DNA from 3 places in the Streptomyces sp. NPDC093109 genome. Region 1 is predicted to be linked to each of the others. Evidence: riboswitches for the same ligand, from Rfam matches in the RefSeq annotation. Region 1 holds a riboswitch; each other region holds the start of a gene.

What was found. A riboswitch is a leader RNA that binds a small molecule or an ion and turns the genes downstream of it on or off. The one in region 1 is predicted to bind cyclic di-AMP.
Positions count from the first base shown of each region.
Region 2: it holds a riboswitch for cyclic di-AMP, as region 1 does, so the genes downstream of both, AB0389_RS16625 (transglycosylase family protein) here and AB0389_RS06665 (M23 family metallopeptidase) in region 1, are expected to answer to the same signal.
Region 3: it holds a riboswitch for cyclic di-AMP, as region 1 does, so the genes downstream of both, AB0389_RS16905 (C40 family peptidase) here and AB0389_RS06665 (M23 family metallopeptidase) in region 1, are expected to answer to the same signal.

Region 1 covers NZ_JBFBEZ010000004.1:176,640-183,798, reverse strand. Annotated here, with positions in the region: gene AB0389_RS06680 (DNA topoisomerase IV subunit A) at 1-457, opposite strand, end outside; gene AB0389_RS06675 (pitrilysin family protein) at 672-2,051, shown strand; gene AB0389_RS06670 (pitrilysin family protein) at 2,069-3,451, shown strand; cyclic di-AMP (ydaO/yuaA leader) riboswitch at 3,643-3,814, shown strand; gene AB0389_RS06665 (M23 family metallopeptidase) at 3,827-4,612, shown strand; gene AB0389_RS06660 (GntR family transcriptional regulator) at 4,804-5,493, shown strand; gene AB0389_RS06655 (S8 family peptidase) at 5,639-6,859, opposite strand.
Region 2 covers NZ_JBFBEZ010000015.1:46,915-54,073, forward strand. Annotated here, with positions in the region: gene AB0389_RS16615 (cytochrome P450) at 1-1,202, shown strand, start outside; gene AB0389_RS16620 (transglycosylase family protein) at 1,339-2,163, shown strand; cyclic di-AMP (ydaO/yuaA leader) riboswitch at 2,526-2,699, shown strand; gene AB0389_RS16625 (transglycosylase family protein) at 2,706-3,434, shown strand; gene eno (phosphopyruvate hydratase) at 3,665-4,954, shown strand; gene AB0389_RS16635 (septum formation initiator family protein) at 5,061-5,537, shown strand; gene AB0389_RS16640 (DUF501 domain-containing protein) at 5,594-6,148, shown strand; gene AB0389_RS16645 (Ppx/GppA phosphatase family protein) at 6,145-7,101, shown strand.
Region 3 covers NZ_JBFBEZ010000015.1:115,601-122,759, reverse strand. Annotated here, with positions in the region: gene AB0389_RS16920 (cobalamin B12-binding domain-containing protein) at 1-236, opposite strand, end outside; gene AB0389_RS16915 (peptidoglycan DD-metalloendopeptidase family protein) at 639-2,375, shown strand; gene pcrA (DNA helicase PcrA) at 2,473-4,986, opposite strand; cyclic di-AMP (ydaO/yuaA leader) riboswitch at 5,275-5,447, shown strand; gene AB0389_RS16905 (C40 family peptidase) at 5,446-6,912, shown strand.

The DNA of each region.
Region 1 (7,159 bases):
TGTCCTCGTCGATCGACTCGGTCATCAGTGACGTGGCGTCAGCCATCCGGCACTCGGTGTACCGCATGGCGGCCGGCGGGTCGTCGTTGCCGAGCGAGCCGAAGTTGCCATGGCCGTCGACGAGCGGCAGCCGCATGGAGAACGGCTGTGCCATCCGGACCAGGGCGTCGTAGATCGAGGCGTCCCCGTGCGGGTGAAGTTTGCCCATGACCTCACCGACGACGCGGGCGCACTTCACATAGCCGCGGTCGGGGCGCAGGCCCATCTCGTTCATCTGGTACACGATGCGGCGGTGCACCGGCTTCATACCGTCCCGGGCGTCGGGCAGGGCCCGGGAGTAGATCACCGAGTAGGCGTATTCGAGGAAGGAGCCCTGCATTTCATCGACCACGTCGATGTCGAGAATCTTCTCCTCGAAGTCCTCCGGCGGCGGGGTCTTCGTACTGCGGCGGGCCATCTCGGCTGCGGCTCCTTCACAGGTTCTGTACGGCAACTTCTGGAACTGACGCGGACCATTGTGGACCGCGCCACTGACAACGCCGACCTCGACCCGTCGTTGGGCGGGTGGCGGGGGCGGCGGCGGGGGAGCCGCCACCGGGGAACTTCGCGTGGTCGCGGCACGCTTGCATACAGTGGCAGGACTTCTCCATATCGCGATCGAAGGGACGTACATGCCCATGGGTCACACGGCCACAGCGCAGGCCGGTTCCGGCGGCCTGACAGCTACTGAGCACCGCCTGGCCAACGGCCTGCGCGTGGTGCTCTCCGAGGACCACCTGACCCCGGTCGCCGCGGTCTGCCTCTGGTACGACGTCGGCTCGCGCCACGAGGTCAAGGGTCGTACGGGCCTCGCGCACCTCTTCGAGCACCTGATGTTCCAGGGATCGAAGCAGGTGGCGGGGAATGGCCACTTCGAGCTGGTGCAGGGGGCCGGCGGCTCCCTGAACGGCACCACCAGCTTCGAGCGCACCAACTATTTCGAGACCATGCCGACCCACCAGCTGGAGCTGGCGCTCTGGCTGGAAGCCGACCGGATGGGCTCGCTGCTCGCCGCGCTCGACGAAGAGTCCATGGAGAACCAGCGGGACGTCGTCAAGAACGAGCGCCGCCAGCGGTACGACAATGTGCCATACGGTACGGCCTTCGAACGGCTGACCGCACTCTCCTACCCCGAGGGTCATCCCTACCACCACACGCCGATCGGCTCCATGGCCGACCTGGACGCCGCGACGCTGGAGGACGCCCGCGCGTTCTTCCGTACCAACTACGCGCCGAACAACGCGGTGCTCTCCGTCGTCGGCGACATCGACCCCGAGCAGACGCTCGCCTGGGTCGAGAAGTACTTCGGCTCGATCCCGTCCCACGACGGCAAGCAGCCGCCGCGCGACGGCACGCTGCCCGACACCATCGGCCGTGAGCTGCGCGAGGAGATCCGCGAGGAGGTCCCGGCGCGCGCGCTGATGGCCGCCTACCGGCTGCCGCACGACGGCACCCGCGAGTGCGACGCCGCCGATCTGGCGCTCACCGTGCTCGGCGGCGGCGAGTCCTCCCGGCTCCACAACCGGCTGGTACGGCGCGACCGTACCGCCGTCGCCGCCGGCTTCGGACTGCTGCGGCTGGCCGGCGCCCCCTCCCTCGGCTGGCTGGACGTGAAGACGTCCGGCGGTGTCGAGGTCCCGGCCATCGAGGCGGCCGTCGACGAGGAGCTCGCCCGGCTCGCCGCCGAAGGACCGACCGACGAGGAGATGGAGCGCGCCCAGGCCCAGCTGGAGCGCGAGTGGCTGGACCGGCTCGGCACGGTCGCCGGCCGCGCCGACGAACTGTGCCGCTTCGCCGTGCTCTTCGGCGACCCGCAGCTGGCGCTCTCCGCCGTCACGCGCGTGCTGGACATCACCGCCGAGGAGGTACGGGCGGTCGCCGCCGCGCGGCTGCGCCCCGACAACCGGGCGGTGCTGGTGTACGAACCGCTCACCGCCGAGGACACCGGCACCACCGAGGACGCCGGCGACGAGCAGGCCGGGACCGACGAGCAGGAAGGGGCGGACCAGTGAGCGACGCCACTGTCACCATGGACTTCCATCCCCGGCCGACCGCCGGTGAGGCCAGGCCCTGGGCGTTCCCCGCCCCCGAGCGCGCCACACTCGGCAACGGCCTGACCGTGCTGCGCTGCGACCGCCCCGGCCAGCAGGTGGTGGCCGTCGAGATCAACCTCGACGCCCCGCTCGACGCCGAGCCCGAAGGGCTCGACGGCGTCGCCACCATCATGGCGCGGGCGCTCTCCGAGGGCACCGACAAGCACTCCGCCGAGGAGTTCGCCGCCGAGCTGGAGCGCTGCGGCGCCACGCTCGACGCGTACGCCGACCACCCCGGGCTCCGGGTCTCCCTGGAGGTCCCGGTCTCCCGGCTGCCCAAGGCGCTCGGCCTGCTCGCCGAGGCCCTGCGCGCCCCCGCCTTCGGCGACAGCGAGATCGAACGTCTCGTCGGCAACCGGCTCGACGAGATCCCGCACGAGACCGCCAACCCCGGCCGCCGGGCCGCCAAACAGCTCTCCAAGGAGCTGTTCCCGGCCACCCTGCGCATGTCCCGGCCGCGCCAGGGCACCGAGAAGACGGTCGAGCGCATCGACGCGGCCGGCGTCCGCGCCTTCTACGAGGCGCACGTACGCCCGGCCACGGCCACCGCGGTGATCGTCGGCGACCTCACGGGCGTCGATCTGGACGAGATCCTCGCCGACACCCTCGGCGCCTGGACCGGCAACACGGCCGCGCCCCGGCCCGTCCCGCCCGTGACCGCGGACGACACGGGCCGCGTCGTCATCGTGGACCGGCCCGGCGCCGTCCAGACCCAGCTGCTGATCGGCCGCATCGGCGCCGACCGCCACGACCGGGTCTGGGCCGCGCAGGTGCTCGGCACGTACTGCCTGGGCGGCACGCTCACCTCCCGGCTCGACCGGGTGCTGCGCGAGGAGAAGGGCTACACCTACGGTGTACGGGCCTACGGCCAGGTCCTGCGCTCCTCGGCGCCCGACGCCCCGGGCGGCCCGACCGGCGCCGCGATGCTCGCCATCAGCGGCTCCGTGGACACCGCCTCCACCGGGCCGGCGCTGGCGGACCTCTGGACCGTGCTGCGCACACTCGCGGCCGAGGGACTGACCGACGCCGAGCGCGATGTGGCCGTACAGAACCTGGTGGGCGTCGCCCCGTTGAAGTACGAGACGGCCGCCTCCGTCGCGGGCACCCTCGCCGACCAGGTCGAGCAGTTCCTGCCGGACGACTTCCAGGCGCGGCTGTACGCGCGGCTGGCCGAGACCGGCACCGTCGAGGCGACGGCCGCGGTCGTCAACGCCTTCCCGGTGGACCGGCTCGTGACCGTACTGGTCGGGGACGCGGCGCAGATCAAGGAGCCCGTCGAGGCGCTCGGTATCGGCGAAGTGACCGTGGTCACCGGCTGATTCGGCCCGCCGTACACGGAACCCCGGTGACCGCGGTCACCGGGGTTTTCCGTTCTGTCCCTGTTTCCCGTGGAAACATGCCGTCTGCCCTGTGGGGAACGCGACAAAACAGCCTGTCTGGTTGGCGTTGGAAAGGCCATCGGCTTAGCGTCGGTCCGGCTGTTCGGCCGTTGCGCCGCACCCGTGGCAACGGACAGCCATCGCCGAGTCCCCGTCAGGCGCGAGCCGAGGGGAGCCGGGGACCCACCGTCCCTGGGGTGAATCGGACCGCCTTCGCGCAGCTTCGCCGCGTGGAGGGGCCCGTAGGAGACCTTCCTGCTCCGAACCCGTCAGCTAACCCGGTAGGCGAGAGGGAAGGAAAGGACCCGTCACCCCATGGCGTTCACCCGTGCCACCGGGAAGCACCGCGCCCGGAGCCGTACCACCCGCCGGGGCGTCAACGCCGCGGGCGTCGCGACCCTCACCGCGACCGGCGTCGTCGGCACCCTCGCCGCCTCCCCGGCGCTCGCCTCGGGAGCAGGCGCCGAGGCCGCCTCGCAGACCGGCTTCAACCGGGTCGCCGACCTCGGTGACACCCTCGCCGTCGTGGTCGACGACCAGGCCCACGCCCAGCGTTACGCCGCCGACCGGTCGGCCAGGATCAAGGCCGAGGCCGTCGCGCGGGCGGAGGCCCAGCGGCTGGCCGAGGCGCGCGCCAAGGAGATACGCGCCACCAAGGAGCGCGCCACGCGCGCCGCCGAACGCACCCTCCTCGGCACCTTCCAACTCCCCGTCGCGGGCTCGTACATCACCACCGGATACCGGGCCGGCGGCTCCCTCTGGTCCTCCGGCAGTCACTCGGGCGTCGACTTCCGCGCCGCGTCAGGCACCCCGGTGGTGGCCGTCGGCGCCGCCACCGTCGTCGAGGCCGGCTGGGGCGGCTCGTACGGCAACAACGTCGTGCTGCGGATGAGCGACGGCACGTACACCCAGTACGGCCACCTCTCCTCGATCGAGGTCTCGGTGGGCCAGAGCCTCGCCCCCGGGCAGCGCCTCGGCCTCTCCGGCGCCAGCGGCAACGCCACCGGGCCGCATCTCCACTTCGAGGCGAGGACGGGACCGGACTACGGCTCCGACATGGACCCCGTCGCGTATCTGCGCGCGCACGGCGTGAACGTCTGACCGCTCCCGCCCGCTGCCCCATCGCGCCGTCCCGCTCCGCCCCGTCTCCGCTCCGCCGTCCGACCTGCCCGTTGGCCAAAAGATATCCATGGATTTCGGGCACCCTTCGGAAATTCTCGTTGATTGCAATAGAGTCACGGAACAGGCGTCAATCGGCTGCGTTTCGCGCGGATTAAGGCGGAGGTTCGGACATGCGCATTCCCGCGCACTCGGTATGCACGGCGATTCGCGACGACATCGTCTCCGGTCTGTTCGAGCGGGGTGGCCGGCTCACCGAGGAACACCTGGCGCGGCGCTACGGCGTCTCCCGGGTCCCGGTGCGCGAGGCCCTGCGCACGCTGGAGTCGGAGGGCTTCGTCACCACGCGCCGCCATGTCGGCGCCTGCGTGGCGGAGCCCACGGAGCAGGAGGCGGCCGACCTGCTGGAGGTGCGGCTGATGCTGGAGCCGCTCGGCGCGGCGCGGGCCGCCCAGCGCCGTACGGACGCCCATCTCAAGGTTCTCCGCGGCCTGGTCAGACTGGGTCAGGAGCGGGCCCGCCGGGGTCAGGGCGAGGATCTGCGCTCGCTCGGCGCGTGGTTCCACGAGACGCTCACCCAGGCGTCCGGGAGCCCGGCGCTCACCTCGCTGCTCACCCAGCTCCGGCACAAGATCACCTGGATGTACGTGGTCGAGCAGCCCGCCAACCCCGTGGAGTCCTGGGCGGAGCACGGCGCGATCGTGGACGCCGTGGCGCGCGGGGACGCGGAGCGGGCGCGGGCCCTGACGACCCTGCACGCGGAGCGGACCGCGGCGGTGCACCGGCTCCGCCGGCCGGAGCGCGGCCGGGAAAAGGTGAGGGCCTCGCAACATGCCGTAAACATCGCGAGCGTCCGCAATTAACAATCGCGCCGTATACAAAGAGATGAATTGGGCGGGGGATCTTTTCTGCTGCCCTCATGAATAAAAAGGAGCCGTGGTCCACTGAATTCCGTGGACCACGGCTCCGTCCTGCCTTTACGCGATCAGCCGGCCGCGATCGGACCGGTTACGGGACGAGCCGCAGCAGCAGGTTCGGCGAACCGGTGCCGACGCTGGTGAGCGAGCCCGAGGTGGCCCCGCCGGTCAGGGCGCTGAGCACCGTGGCCGGAGTGGCGCTGGGGCGGCTCGCCAGGTAGATCGCGGCCGCGCCCGCGACGTGCGGGGCCGCCATGGAGGTGCCGGAGAGCGTGGCGGTGGCCGTGTCGCTGGTGTAGTAGCCCGCGATGATGGACGAGCCCGGCGCGAAGATGTTCACGGCCGAGCCGTAGTTGGAGTAGCTGGCCTTCGCGTCCGTGCTGGTGGTGGCGCCGACGGTGATCGCGGTGGCGACCCGGGCCGGGGAGTACGAGGAGGCCAGGGCGCCGTTGTTGCCCGCCGCGACCGCGTAGGTCACACCGGAGGCGATCGAGTTGGCGACCGCCGTGTCGAGCGTGGTGCTGGCGCCGCCGCCGAGGGACATGTTGGCGACGGCCGGCTTGACGGCGTTGTTGGTGACCCAGTTGATGCCCGCGATCACGCCGGCGGTGGTGCCGGAGCCGGCGCTGTCGAGCACCTTGACCGCCACGATCTTGGCCGACTTGGCCACCCCGTAGGTGGTGCCCGCGATGGTGGTCGCGACGTGGGTGCCGTGGCCGTTGTCGTCATTGGCCGACGTCGTACCGGTGATCGCGTTGTAGCCGTACGAGGCCCGCCCGCTGATCTGCGCGTGCGTGATGCGTACGCCGGTGTCGATGACGTACGCCGTCACCCCGGAGCCCGCGGTGTCCGGGTACGTGTACGTGCCGCTCAGCGGCAGGGCCGCCTGGTCGATCCGGTCCAGGCCCCAGGGGGCGCTGGTCTGGGTGGCGTCGACCTGGACCTTCTGGTCCTGCTCGACCAGGGCGACCGCGGGGTCGGCGGCCAGCCGCTTGGCCTGGGTCTCGGTGAGCTTGGCCGCGTAGCCGTTGAGCGCGCCGTCGAAGGTACGGGCGACCTTGCCGCCGTACTCGGAGACGAGACCCTTGCCCGCCGCGGAGGACGCCGAGAAGCCGGCCGCCTCCTTGAGCGTGACGATGTAGCTGTCCTTGACCGCGGTGGGGGAGCCGGCGTGAAGGACCTTCCCTTCGGCCGGTGCGGCGTGGGCGGGGAGTGCGGCACCGGTGCCGAGCAGCGCGGCGGTGGCGGTCGCGGCGACCAGCGTCGCGAATCTGCGCCGGGTGGAGCGGCTGGTGTCACGTATGACTGTCATCGCGAGGGGTTCCTCCTCGGTGAGTCGGCGCGCGGCAGGTGGGGCGCGCGCCTGATGGGGGGAGTACCTGATGGGGGGAGTGCAGGTGTTCGCGCTGTGAACCGGAAGTGTCATGTACACCTCCCGGCCGGTTAAAGATTGCAGCAACTATCCGTGTAGAACAAGAGAGTTGGCGTCTTGTCATATCCCTGACACGAGCGCGAAATGGAATCCCCGCACATCAGTGATCACACGGGCCACCCCGGAACCCGGGGGTGACCAGGAGCGACGCGGCGGAGCCGGCGCGCTCACCCGTCCCGC
Region 2 (7,159 bases), on a different contig from region 1:
CCCCCGTACACCGGACCGCGCTGCCCAGCGGGGTCGAGGCGTGGCTCGTGACGCGGTACGCGGACGCCAGGCAGGCCCTCGCGGACGCGCGGCTCTCCAAGGACTCCGCGCACCACGCGGGTTCCGCGCACGCCAAGGGGAAGACGGGGATCCCGGGCGAGCGCAAGGCCGAGCTGATGACGCATCTGCTGAACATCGACCCGCCCGACCACACCCGGCTGCGGCGGCTGGTGTCGAAGGCGTTCACGCCCCGCAGGGTCGCCGTGTTCGCTCCGCGCGTACAGGAGCTGACGGACCGGCTGATCGACGGATTCGCCGCGAAGGGCACCGCGGACCTGATCCACGACTTCGCGTTCCCGCTCCCCATCTACGCGATCTGTGATCTGCTCGGGGTCCCGCCGGAGGACCAGGACGACTTCCGCGACTGGGCCGGCATGATGATTCGACACGGCGGCGGGCCGCGTGGCGGAGTCGCGCGTTCGGTGAAGAAGATGCGCGGATATCTGGCCGAGCTGATTCACCGTAAAAGGGCGAATCCCGGCGACGACCTGATCTCCGATCTGATCCGGGCGAGCGACCACGGCGAACATCTCACGGAGAACGAGGCCGCCGCGATGGCTTTCATCATCCTGTTCGCCGGTTTTGAGACGACCGTCAATCTCATCGGTAATGGCATGTACACGCTTATGCGGAATCCGGTGCAGCGGGAACGGCTCCAGCGTTCGCTCGCGGCCGGGGAGACCGGGCTGCTGGCGACCGGCGTCGAGGAGCTGCTCCGCTACGACGGCCCGGTGGAGCTCGCCACCTGGCGGTACGCCACCGAGCCGCTGACCCTCGGCGGGCAGCGCATCGCGGCCGGGGATCCCGTGCTGGTCGTCCTCGCCGCCGCCGACCGGGATCCGGCGCGGTTCCCCGACGCCGACGTGCTGGATCTCGCGCGGCGTGACAATCAGCACCTCGGATACGGCCACGGAATCCACTACTGCCTCGGCGCGCCGCTCGCCCGGGTGGAGGGGCAGACCGCGCTGGCGACGCTGCTGACGCGGCTGCCCGATGTGCGTCTTGCGGAGGATCCTGCCGATTTGCGCTGGCGCGGCGGGCTCATCATGCGTGGATTGCGCACACTTCCGGTGCAGTTCACGCCATTGTCCGAAAGGGCGAGTGCGGGGCATTCCGGGGGGATTCCGGGAACGAATTCCTGACGGCCCGCCAATACCGTGACTTTTGCGTGATCTCCGCTGCATCGACTTGTGACAACAGTTCGAGTACCGCTACGTTCACGACGACTCAGCAGCAACACGCTGATGTCGAACCGACAGTCACACGGAAGGCAACCGCATGCGCTCCGGGAAACACCGCCGGCCCCGACAGGCCCCCGCCCTTCTCGTCGCGGCAGGAGTGACGGGATCGGCCATCGCCATCCCGCTCCTGGCCGCCAGTGGCGCAAGCGCGGCGGAAGCCTCCACCTGGGACCGGGTCGCCGAGTGCGAGAGCGGCGGCCGGTGGAGCGCCAACCTCGGCAACGGCGCCTACGGCGGACTCCAGATGACCCAGGAGACCTGGGACGCCTTCGGTGGCGCGGAGTTCGCGGCCAGCCCCGACCTGGCGAGCCGCTCCCAGCAGATCCAGATAGCCGAGAAGGTCTTCACGGCGCAGGGCACGAAGGCGTGGTCCAGCTGCGCCGTCGTCTCCGGGCTCGTGAAGAGCGTCGGGAGCACCGTCGACGGCGCGACCGGGACCGGCTCGGGCTCCACCACCGACCCGTCGGGCGATGCCTCGGACGCCACGTCCGGCACCGAGACCCCCGGGTACGGCGACAGCGGTACGCAGACGGGCGGGGCGGCCTCCACGGACCCCGCCACCCCGTCGCCGAGCGCGAGCGACACCAAGGACACCGAGCCCACCGCCGACGCCTCGACCGCGCCCGCCACGGGCAAGCACCGGGGCGCCCCCGCCAAGGAGGATGACGGCGCATCGGGCAATAAGGATAAAGAGCGCGAACCGAGCGACCGTGCCTCGCGCGGCAGTGCGACCGCCCGCGACGGAAGCCTCGGGGACGCGTACGGCGGCGAGGAGACCGGCCGCGGTGAGTCCGTCGTCGTCGGCGGCGAGCCCCTCTCCGTCGTGATCGGCAGTCAGAAGGTCGTCGGCGGCTGGGTCTGAGCCGCCCCTGTGCTGAACGGGGCACCGTTGACGTCCACGGCGCCCCGTCCGGCCCTGGTCGGCGCCCCGGCCGCGATCCGAAACATGGCGCGATCGGGGGGTGGTTAGGGATCGTATGTCCACTTCTGCGCAAGTGAGACAAGGGTCTCTTTGCCGCAACTGGGGTCATTTGCTCTGACGGTTGGCTCATCCCGGTCCCCACCTGCGGAAACATGAAGGCCGTTGAGGGCGGGAAGGGCGTTTTCTCCCGGATGTGCCTCTTTGAACAACCACCCGGGCTGTGATTACGGTCTGAACCGCTCGCACCGCGGGCCCCGTCGACCGAAACGCCGAATCCTGCCGTCGGTCGGGGGGAGTGGTCGTCGCGTAAAGCGCCGAAGGCAGGAGCGGGGGACCCAATGGTTCGCGCCGGTCCCGGCCGTCGAGAGACGGTCCGGGCACGGCTAGGGGTGAAGCCGCGTGTGAGAGCACGCGGCCGGGCAACTCACTTGGCCCGAACCCGACAGCTGACCTCGTAGGCGTCGGTGAGGAGATGCTTCATGCTGCTGCGTTCCAGCAAGGCCAAGCACCGTCGTCCGTCCAAGGCGGTCCGCTACGCCACACTCGCCGGAATCACCGGTGCCGCCGTCGCGGCCCCGCTGATCGGCGCCACCTCCGCCTCGGCCGCGACCGCGGCCGAGTGGGACCAGGTCGCCCAGTGCGAGTCCGGCGGCAACTGGTCCATCAACACCGGCAACAGCTTCTACGGCGGGCTGCAGTTCACCAGCTCCACCTGGGCCGCGTACGGCGGCACCGCCTACGCCTCCCGCGCCGACCTGGCGTCCAAGTCCCAGCAGATAGCGGTCGCCGAGAAGGTCCTGGCCGGCCAGGGCAAGGGCGCGTGGCCGAGCTGCGGCGTCAACCTGTCGGGCGCGGCGTACAGCGGCGGCTCCAGCGGCTCCGGTACGCAGTCCCAGTCCCAGTCGCAGCCGAAGCAGCAGGCCGCCCCGAAGCAGCAGGCCGCTCCCAAGCAGCAGGCCGCCCCGGCGCAGCAGGCCGCGCCCCAGCAGCGCACCGCGGAGCAGCCCACCGCCTCGCGCAGCCAGAACCGCGCCACCGTCACGATCAAGAAGGGTGACGGCGAGTACAAGGTCAAGTCCGGCGACACCCTCTCCAAGATCGCCGACGCCCACAAGGTCAAGGGCGGCTGGAAGAAGGTCTTCGACCTGAACAAGGACATCGTCCGTGACGCCGATGTGATCTACCCGGGCCAGCAGCTCCACCTGAGCTGACCCGCCCGCCCGCCCCAGAGCACCCCGGCCCGGCGCGTCACCCCCGTACGCGCCGGGCCGGGGTTTCGGCCGTCAGCCCCGAAAATCCCCATTACCGGTCGGTACGGGTCAATAGGGGCGGCCCGGCCCAAACGAGAGGCCCTCGGGGCCGACCGATCACTCCGGGCCGGTTAGGCTCATGGCGCAAGGCCAATGAGACCTTGCGCCCACGCGTCACATCCCAGAAGGAGATGCTCGTGCCGTCCATCGACGTCGTCGTAGCCCGGGAAATCCTCGACTCGCGAGGCAACCCCACGGTCGAGGTCGAGGTCGGCCTCGACGACGGCAGCACCGGCCGTGCTGCTGTTCCCTCCGGTGCCTCCACCGGTGCGTTCGAGGCCGTCGAACTCCGCGACGGAGACGCCAGCCGCTACCTGGGCAAGGGTGTCGAGAAGGCCGTCCTCGCCGTCATCGAGCAGCTCGGCCCCGAGCTGGTCGGGTACGACGCCACCGAGCAGCGCCTGATCGACCAGGCGATGATCGACCTGGACGCCACCGAGAACAAGGGCTCGCTCGGCGCGAACGCCATCCTCGGTGTCTCCCTGGCCGTCGCGCACGCCGCCTCCGAAGCCTCGGACCTTCCGCTCTTCCGCTACCTCGGCGGCCCGAACGCGCACCTGCTGCCCGTTCCGATGATGAACATCCTGAACGGCGGCTCGCACGCCGACTCCAACGTGGACATCCAGGAGTTCATGATCGCCCCGATCGGCGCGGAGTCCTTCTCCGAGGCGCTGCGCTGGGGTGCCGAGGTCTACCACACGCTCAAGAAGGTCCTGAAGCAGAAGGGCCTGTCCACCGGCCTCGGCGACGAGGGCGGCTTCGCGCCGAACCTGGAGTCGAACCGCGCCGCGCTCGACCTCATCCTCGAAGCCATCAAGGAGGCCGGTTACGTCCCCGGCCGCGACATCGCGCTCGCGCTCGACGTCGCCGCGTCCGAGTTCTACAAGGACGGCAGCTACGAGTTCGAGGGCAAGTCGCGCTCGGCCGCCGAGATGACCGAGTACTACGCCGAGCTGGTCGAGGCGTACCCGCTCGTCTCCATCGAGGACCCGCTGTACGAGGACGACTGGGCCGGCTGGAAGGTCATCACCGACCAGCTGGGCTCCAAGGTCCAGATCGTCGGCGACGACCTCTTCGTCACCAACCCGGAGCGCCTCGCGCGCGGCATCGAGGAGGGCTCGGCCAACGCCCTGCTCGTCAAGGTCAACCAGATCGGTTCGCTGACCGAGACCCTGGACGCCGTGGAGCTGGCGCAGCGCAACGGCTTCAAGTGCATGATGTCGCACCGTTCCGGCGAGACCGAGGACGTCACCATCGCGGACCTCGCCGTCGCGGTGAACTGCGGCCAGATCAAGACCGGCGCCCCGGCCCGCTCGGACCGCGTCGCCAAGTACAACCAGCTGCTGCGCATCGAGGAGATCCTCGACGACGCGGCGGTGTACGCGGGCCGCAGCGCGTTCCCGCGCTTCCGCTCCGCCTGAGGCTACGCCTGAGGTACGAGGGCGCTCCCGCCCGTCGTCCGTACGTCCCCGGCCCCGGTCCCGTACCGTGTCCGGGGACGTACGTACGTAGGAGGGGAGGGCGGCCATGACCGGGAACCGGGACCGGTTCTCCACCGCGACCAGGCTGCGGATCATCGGCGAGCAGACGGCCGCCCGGGTCTACCGCTCGCAGAACCGCCGGCAGGACCGCCGCTCCCGGCTCACCGGGCGCGCGGCCTTCCTCGCCCTGGTGGTGTGCACCATGGTGGTGGCGCTCGCGTATCCGATGCGGCAGTACGTGTCGCAGCGGAACGAGATCGCCGACCAGGAACGGGTCGCCCGCGAGGCGAAGCAGCGCGTCGAGGAGTTGCGCGACGAGAAGGCGCGGCTCCGCGACGACGCCTATATCCAGCGGCTGGCGCGCGAGCACCTCCACTATCTGATGCCGGGGGAGACGGGTTACACCGTGATCGACCCGGAGACGGCGCGGGAGCGGCGCGACGAGAACCGCGGGGCGGCGGACCGGCCCTGGTACTCGAACGTCCTGGACGGTGTGGACACCGCGGACCGCCCGAAGAATTAGCGAAGAACCAGTGACGAGCACGACCGACTCGCAAGAACATTGAGACCAAGGCAGGCATGGACACGCCCCCTCCGCAGACCGAACGCACCGAGCCGACCGAGGCGGATGTCGCGGCCTTCAAGGAACAGCTCGGCCGCCCGCCGCGCGGACTGCGCGCCATCGCGCACCGCTGCCCGTGCGGACAGCCGGATGTCGTCGAGACCGCGCCCCGGCTCCCGGACGGCACGCCCTTCCCGACCACGTACTACCTGACCTGCCCGCGCGCGGCCTCGGCCATCGGCACGCTGGAGGCGAACGGGGTCATGCGGGAGATGACGGAACGGCTCGCGGCCGATCCCGAGCTGGCCGCCGCGTACCGCGCGGCGCACGAGGACTATCTCGCCCGGCGCGACGCCATCGAGGTACTGGAGGGCTTCCCCAGCGCCGGCGGCATGCCGGACCGGGTCAAGTGCCTGCACGTACTCGTCGGCCACTCGCTGGCGGCGGGCCCCGGGGTGAACCCGCTGGGGGACGAGGCGCTCGCGATGCTGCCCGAGTGGTGGGCGAAGGGCCCCTGCGTGAGCCCGTGCGCGGCCGTGGCCGCGCCGGACACCGAGGAGGGAACGGCATGACGAGGGTCGCCGCCATCGACTGCGGTACGAACTCGATCCGTCTCCTGGTCGCCGACGCGGACCCTGTCACGGGCGAACTGACCGACCTGGACCGGCGGATGACGATCGTCCGGCTCGGCCAGGACGTGGACCGTACGGGCCGGCTCGCCCCGGAGGCGCTGGAGCGCACCTTCGCCGCGTGCCGGGAGTACGCCGCCGCGATCAAGGAGTACGGCGCCGAGCACGTCCGCTTCGTCGCCACGTCCGCCTCGCGCGACGCCGAGAACCGCGACGAGTTCGTGAGCGGGGTCCTGGACATCCTGGGCGTGGAGCCCGAGGTGATCACCGGCGACCAGGAGGCGGCCTTCTCCTTCACCGGCGCCACCAAGGAGCTGCCGGGCGCGGACAGCTGCCTGGTCGTGGACATCGGCGGCGGCTCGACCGAGTTCGTCGTCGGCGACGACGAGGTGCGCGCCGCCCGGTCGGTGGACATCGGCTGCGTACGGCTGACGGAGCGCCACCTCGTACGGGACGGGGTGGTGGCCGACCCGCCGTCCCTGGAGCAGATCGCCGCGATCCGGGCGGACGTCGAGACGGCCCTCGACCTCGCCGAGGAGACCGTCCCGCTGCGTGAGGCACGCACGCTGGTGGGCCTGGCCGGCTCGGTGACCACGGTCGCCGCGATCGTGCTGGGCCTCGACGCGTACGACTCGGCCGCGATCCACCGCTCGCGCATCTCCTACGACCAGGTCGCGGCGGTCACCACCCGCCTCCTGGCCGCCACCCACGCCGAACGCGCCGCCATCCCGGTCATGCACCCGGGCCGCGTGGACGTCATCGGCGCGGGCTCCCTCATCCTGCTCGCGATCATGGAGCGGACGGGGGCGCGCGAGGTGGTCGTCAGCGAGCACGACATCCTGGACGGCATCGCGTGGAGCTGCGTGCCCGAGGTGACTTGGAACTCGCGCACATAAGCGGTGTGGGCTCCAGGCGGTGATACGGGCACGGGTTTTCCCAGTGATCACGGAGTCG
Region 3 (7,159 bases), on a different contig from region 1:
TCGATCACCTTCGCGAAGAGCGTGTTGTGGGCGCCGGAGAGGATGGAGAGGCCGATCGCGTCGGCGTCCTCCTGGATCGCGGTGTCCACGATCTGCTCGGGCGTCTGGTGCAGGCCCGTATAGATGACCTCCATGCCCGCGTCGCGCAGCGCCCGCGCGATCACCTTCGCTCCTCGGTCGTGACCGTCGAGGCCCGGCTTGGCCACCACCACACGAATCGGACCAGCCACACCCATCACTGCCTCCACGTCGACGGCGCCGTAGTGAACGAACGTTATCCTCAGCATCCCGCAACGCGCGGTTCCGCGGAGGATCCCGAGGGGGAAATCACACCCGGGACATGTCCGCTCCGCGGTGTTCCGAGGCCCTGCCACTCGTGCCGCTCCCGGCCTCTTTCCCCTTCACCCCACGGCAGTTGATCGAACATTTATCGAACGTACGGCCAAGGCTGCGTCCGCGGAGCGCCGAAACACGGCCGAATGCCCGTTTCCTCAACGCGCAAAACCCTCGGAAGATTGTCGCCGTCGCATACCGCCGGGTACAGTCGCGGCCACTGCTTTCCTCCGGGACCCTTCCGATCAGGACGAGTTCCGGACAACCCTGGTTCTGCTTCTGCTGCCGAGGCGAGAGAGAAGTTGGTGAACGACCAGCACGCCCACGCCGGGTACGCCGCACATGACGGTTACCAGAACGGCAGCTACACGCCGGATCCCCTCTTCGGCCACCTTCCGGACGGCTCGGCCGGCCCGGTCGACCAGACCGGAGTCGACCACTCCGGATACGGGACCGGCGGATACGAGAACGCCGGCTACGAGACCGGCGCCACCGGCTATGAGACCGGCGGATACCAGACGGTCACGGCGCCCCCCACGGCGTACGGCACAGGACCGTACGAATCCGGGCAGTGGGACACCGGCGGCAATCCGGTGGCCGGATACGACGTGTACGCGACGCCGCAGTACGACACGAGCGGCCAGTGGGCCACCGCAACCGCCACCGCCGACTCCTCCGGGCAGTGGAACGCGGACAGCTGGACACCGGCGGCTCAGCCGAACGAGTCCGGCGGAACCGGCCAGTTCGACAGCGCGCCGTTCGACAGCACGCACTTCGAGAACGGCCAGTTCGAGAACACGCAGTTCGAGAACACGCAGTTCGACAGCGGCCAGTTCCAGAACGTGACGGTCGACAGCGCCGAGAACACCCAGTTCGGGTACGACCTCCCGGCCCAGTTCGAGACGGCCCAGTTCGACGCCGAGCAGTTCCAGTCCGTGAGCGCGCCCCTCGACTACGAGGCCACCGCCGTATGGACGGCCCCCGCGTACGACACCCCGTACGAGACGGAACCGGCCTCGCAGTACGGCCCCGACGCCGACTACGGCGTCCCGGGCCCGGAGCCTGAACAGGTGTACGGCACCGAGGACGGCGTCGAGCACGCCGCCGCCACGGGCACGCCGGGCGACCAGGACGAGCAGACCGACCATCCCGGCCCTGCCGCCGACCCGGACCTCGCCCCCGAGAACGCCCCCGAGGCCGAGTCGCTGCACATGGCGGCGACCATGGCCGTCCCCACCATCAGCGTCACCCCCCGCACGGTGAGCCGGGCCGGCGGAAGCGGTGGCCGAGGCCGCCGCCGTACCCCCGCCAAGCGCTCCGCACTCCTCACCATCGCCGTTCCCTCCGCCTGTGTGATGGGCGTCGCCGGAATCGCGGCGGCCTCCGTCAGCGGACTCGGCGGCGGCGAGGACGTCAAGGACGACAAGGCGACCACCGCGTCGGCGGCCGACGCCGCCACCGAGAAACCCGCCACCACCGTCGCCGCCAACAAACAGCTCGACACCCAGATCACCACCGCCAGCGCGGGAGCCCGCGACTTCGGCGACCGGGCCAGCCGTACGCAGGAGCGCATCGACCTCCAGGCCCGGCAGGAAGCTGACCGGAAGAAGCGGATCGCTGAGGAAGCACGCAAGGAGGCCGAGCGCCCCAAGTTCGTGCTCCCCGTCTCGCAGCACGGCCTCAGCGCGTACTACGGACAGGCCGGCGTCAACTGGATGTCCGTACACACCGGCATCGACTTCCCGGTGTCGTACGGGACGCCCGTGATGGCCGCGACGGACGGCACCGTACGGACGCAGTACAACAGCGCCTACGGCAACATGGCCATCGTCACCTCCCCCGACGGCACCGAGACCTGGTACTGCCACCTCAGCACCACCAAGCTCCGCTCGGGCTCGGTCAAGGCCGGTGACGTGATCGCCTACTCGGGCAGCTCCGGCAACTCCACCGGACCGCATCTGCACTTCGAGGTACGGCCGGGCGCGGGCTCCGCGGTCGACCCGCTCCAGTGGCTGCGCAGCCACGGCATCGACCCGTCCTGAGCGACGCGAACGACATGAACCGAACGACCGAATCGGGGCCTCCCTCAGGGGGCCCCGATCGGCGTACCGCCCTCCACTTGCCGCTGGAGACTTACCGCTAGAGCTTCTCGACCGGTGCGTAACGCAGCAGCAGCCGCTTGGGCTTGGCGTCCCCGAAGTCGACCGTCACCTGCGCGTCCGCGCCCGTACCCGTCACCGCCATGACCGTGCCGAGGCCGAACTGGTCGTGGGTGACCCGGTCCCCGGTGGCCAGCGAGATCACCGGCTTGTCCGCCGTACGCCGGGTGGCGAACCCCGAGGGGCCGCCGGTCCGCGACCGCGCGGCGGCCGAGGACGACAGCGAGGACGCGATGCCCTGCGTCGGACCCGCCGGGATCTGCGCGCCGGTGCGCTTCCACTCCAGATGCTGTCCCGGGATCTCCTCCAGGAACCGCGACGGCGGGTTGTACGAGGGCTGCCCCCAGGCGCTGCGCATCGACGACCGCGTCAGATAGAGCCGTTCCCGCGCGCGCGTGATGCCGACGTATGCGAGGCGCCGCTCCTCCTCCAGCTCCTTCGTCTGGCCGAGGGAACGCATGTGCGGGAAGACGCCGTCCTCCATGCCGGTCAGGAACACCACGGGGAACTCAAGCCCCTTGGCCGTGTGCAGCGTCATCAGCGTGATGACCCCGGAGCCGTCCTCGTCCTCGTCGGGGATCTGGTCGGAGTCCGCGACGAGCGCGACCTTCTCCAGGAACTCGGCGAGGGTCGGAGTGGCCGCGACAGCGGGGGTGTCGTCCGTGTCGGCCGTCTCCCCTTCGCCCTCGCCCTCGCCGCCCGCCGCCTGGCCGCGTTCCTGCTCGAATTCGAGCGCCACGGCGGCCAGTTCCTGAAGGTTCTCGATCCGGGTCTCGTCCTGCGGGTCGGTCGACGCCTGCAGCTCGGCCAGATACCCGGTCCGTTCGAGCACGGCCTCCAGGACCGTCGCGGGCCCGGCGCCCGACTCGACGATCGTGCGCAGGTCCTCCATCAGCGTGTTGAAGCGCTTGACGGCGTTGGCGGAGCGCGCCGCCATCCCGTACGCCTCGTCCACCCGCCGCAGCGCCTGCGGGAACGTGATCTTCTCCCGGAGGGCGAGCGCGTCGATCATCGCCTCCGCCCGGTCCCCGATGCCGCGCTTGGGCACATTGAGGATCCTGCGCAGCGGTACGTTGTCCTCCGGATTGGCCAGAACCCGCAGGTAGGCCAGCACATCGCGGACTTCCTTGCGCTCGTAGAAGCGCACCCCGCCGACGACCTTGTACGGCAGGCCGACCCGGATGAAGATCTCCTCGAAGACACGCGACTGCGCGTTCGTCCGGTAGAAGACGGCGACGTCGCCCGCCTTGGCGTCGCCCGCGTCCGTCAGCCGGTCGATCTCCTCCGCGACGAACTGCGCCTCGTCGTGCTCCGTGTCGGCGACGTACCCGGTGATCTGCGCGCCGGCGCCCGCGTTCGTCCACAGGTTCTTCGGGCGGCGGCTCTCGTTGCGCTCGATGACCGCGTTGGCGGCGCTGAGGATCGTCTGTGTGGAGCGGTAGTTCTGCTCCAGCAGGATCGTCGTCGCGTCCGGGTAGTCCTCCTCGAACTGGAGGATGTTGCGGATCGTGGCGCCCCGGAACGCGTAGATCGACTGGTCGGCGTCGCCGACGACGCACAGCTCGGCCGGGTCGTGCCCCTCGCCCGAGGGGCCCACCAGCTCGCGTACGAGTGTGTACTGCGCGTGGTTGGTGTCCTGGTACTCGTCCACCAGGACGTGGCGGAAGCGGAGCCGGTAGTGCTCGGCGACGTCGGGGAACGCCTGGAGCAGATGGACGGTGGTCATGATGATGTCGTCGAAGTCCAGGGCGTTGGCCTCGCGCAGCCGGCCCTGGTACATCCGGTACGCCTCGGCGAGCGTCTTCTCGAAGCCGTCAGCGGCCTGGCCGGCGAAGGTCTCCTCGTCGATCAGCTCGTTCTTCAGGTTCGAGATCTTGGCGCTGAACGCCTTGGGCGGATAGCGCTTGGGGTCGAGATCGAGATCACGGCAGACCAGCGCCATCAGCCGCTTGGAGTCGGCCGCGTCGTAGATCGAGAACGACGAGGTGAAGCCGAGCCGCTTCGATTCCCGGCGCAGGATCCGCACACAGGCGCTGTGGAACGTCAGCACCCACATGGCGTTGGCGCGCGCGCCGACGAGGTCGCCGACCCGCTCCTTCATCTCGCCCGCGGCCTTGTTGGTGAAGGTGATCGCCAGTATCTGGCCGGGGTGGACACCGCGGCTGCCCAGCAGATGCGCGATCCGGTGCGTGAGGACCCGCGTCTTGCCGGATCCGGCGCCGGCCACGATGAGCAGCGGCGTGCCGGTGTGCACGACGGCGGCGCGCTGCTCGTCGTTCAGCCCCTCCAGCAGCGCGGCGGGGTCCACGACCGAGCGCGGACTGCCGCCGCGGTGGTACGGGTCGCGCGGCGGCGGCGCGTCGAACACGCCGCCGAACAGGTCGTCGGGCACCTGCTCGGGGGCGTGCTCGTCCTCCTCCTCGGGCGGCGGCGGGTGCGCGTCGCCGGAGGGCTGGAGATCCGCCAGGAAACTGTCGTCAAAGAGGCTGCTCATCGCTTTCCGAGTCTAGGCGGCCACACTGACAGTCCGCGCCCGTCTTCCGATTCGGTCCGCGCCCGTCTCCGCATTCGGTCCGCGCCCCTCGTCACATTCGCCGCCACGCGACCGGGTAACTACCAAGCGTGACGCTATACCCTCCATTGACGCCGCTCGCACCTCACTCCAGCAAATGGTCACGAAAATGTTCCGGGCATATCGACCATCCACCTTCACATCAGCAGCACAACTTGGCTAGCGTGCTCGATCAGGCAGCCCGTAACCCCCTGGCGATCCACGCCAAGCGGGCGGCCCACGCCGAATTCGGCCTCCTCCCAAGGAGGTCCGGAACCGGGGACCCACTCTGCATCACCGGGGTGAATCGGGCCGTACGTCCGCCGTACACCAGGCCCGTAGGGCAGCCTTCCGTTCCGCCCGAACCCGACAGCTAACCCGGTAGGCGGTCCACGGAAGGAGATGCCGACCTTGGCGTCGCATCGCAAGTCGCGCAACCGTAGCGGCGTAGGCACCAACTCCCCCGCCGTCGGGGTCACTACGGCCGCCATCGCCTCGGTCACGCTGCTGTCGACGCAGAGCGCGGGCGCCGCGCCCGCCGAGCCGAACCCCTCGGTCGAAGAGGTACAGAAGAAGGTCAACGACCTGTACCGCCAAGCCGGCGGCGCCACCCAGCAGTTCAGCAAGCCGAAGCCCAGTACGACGAAGGAGAAGCGCACCGTCGACCGGGTGCGCGACAACGTCGTCAAGGGCGCCGACAAGCTGAACGAGGCCCGCCGTACGCTCAGTCCCCAGTCCCCCGCGCAGTTCCGGGACGGCGGCCCCGCCCCGGCCGGCACGCTGATGTTCACGGACCGGACCGCGGACCGGACCGCCGGGCGTCCCCAGCAGAGCGCGCCGCCGCGGCCGACCCAGCCGCCGGTGCCGCGGGTCGCTCCGGTCATACCGGCCGTACCGAACGTACCGCCCGCGCCGCCCGCGCAGCCCGCGCCGCCCGCGCAGCCCGCTCAATCCGTGGCCGGCCCGGAGGAATCGGCCGACCCGCAGGACAACCCGCAGGACCCGCAGGACGACGCACAGTCCGACCCGCAGTCGTCCCTGCGGAACAACAAGGAAACCGTCCAGAAGAAGCTGGCCGACGCGCGTGCCCTGCTGTCGAAGGCGACATCGGGTGAGCAGGCGCGGCTGGCCGCGCTGGAGCGCCTGAAGCAGGAGCGCGAACAGGAAGAGGAAGAAGCCCGCCGCCGGGCGGAGACACAGGCCCAGGCACAGGCTCAGGCGCAGGCCCAGGCGCAGATCGAGGCCCAGGTCCAGGCCCGTGCCCAGGCCCAGGCGGCAGCCGAGGCGCGCGCCGCCGCGGAGGCCGCCGAGTGGGAGCGCCAGGAGCGTCAGGAGCGTCAGGAGCAGCAGGGCCGGCCGGACGCGATCGCCGCCGCGGGCGCGGTCACGGGCCGGGTCACGGCCGCGGGCACGAGCACGGACCCGGGCGCCGGCGCCGGCGCGGACGCGGACGTGGTCGCCACCGCGGGCACGACGGGTACGGGTACGGGTACGGCCGCCGCGCCCGGCAACAGCTACGCCACCAAGGCGGCGAAGGTCCTCGCCTTCGCCCGCGCCCAGATCGGCAAGCCGTACGTGTGGGGCGCCTCGGGCCCCAGTTCGTACGACAGCTCGGGCCTGACCCAGGCCGCCTGGAAGGTGGCCGGCGTCGAGCTGCCGCGCACCACCTGGGATCAGGTCAACACCGGCACCCGCGTCGCGACGGACGATCTCCTCCCCGGTGATCTCGTCTTCTTCTACGACGACGTCAGCCACGCGGGCATCTACATCGGTGACGGCATGATGATCCACGCGCCCAAGCCGGGCGCGAACGTCCGCGAGGAGTCGATCTACTACCTGCCGATCTTCGGCAGCGTCCGCCCGGCCTGACCGGCGGTCCACGCACGGACCCGACCGGCGGCGATATCCACGCCGGTCGGGTCCGGAGCGTGGTGATCAGGTCGGCGCCATCCCCGGAAGCATTCCGATCGCAAACCGCTACGGAATCACCACCTCCGGCCAATATCGCTCCGCCGATGCCGGACCGTGACCTTTCCCTTTAGCGTCCTTCTCCAGGCGGCCCGAATCCGTACCGCCCACCCGCATGGACAGCCATGTGGACATGGACAGAAGGACG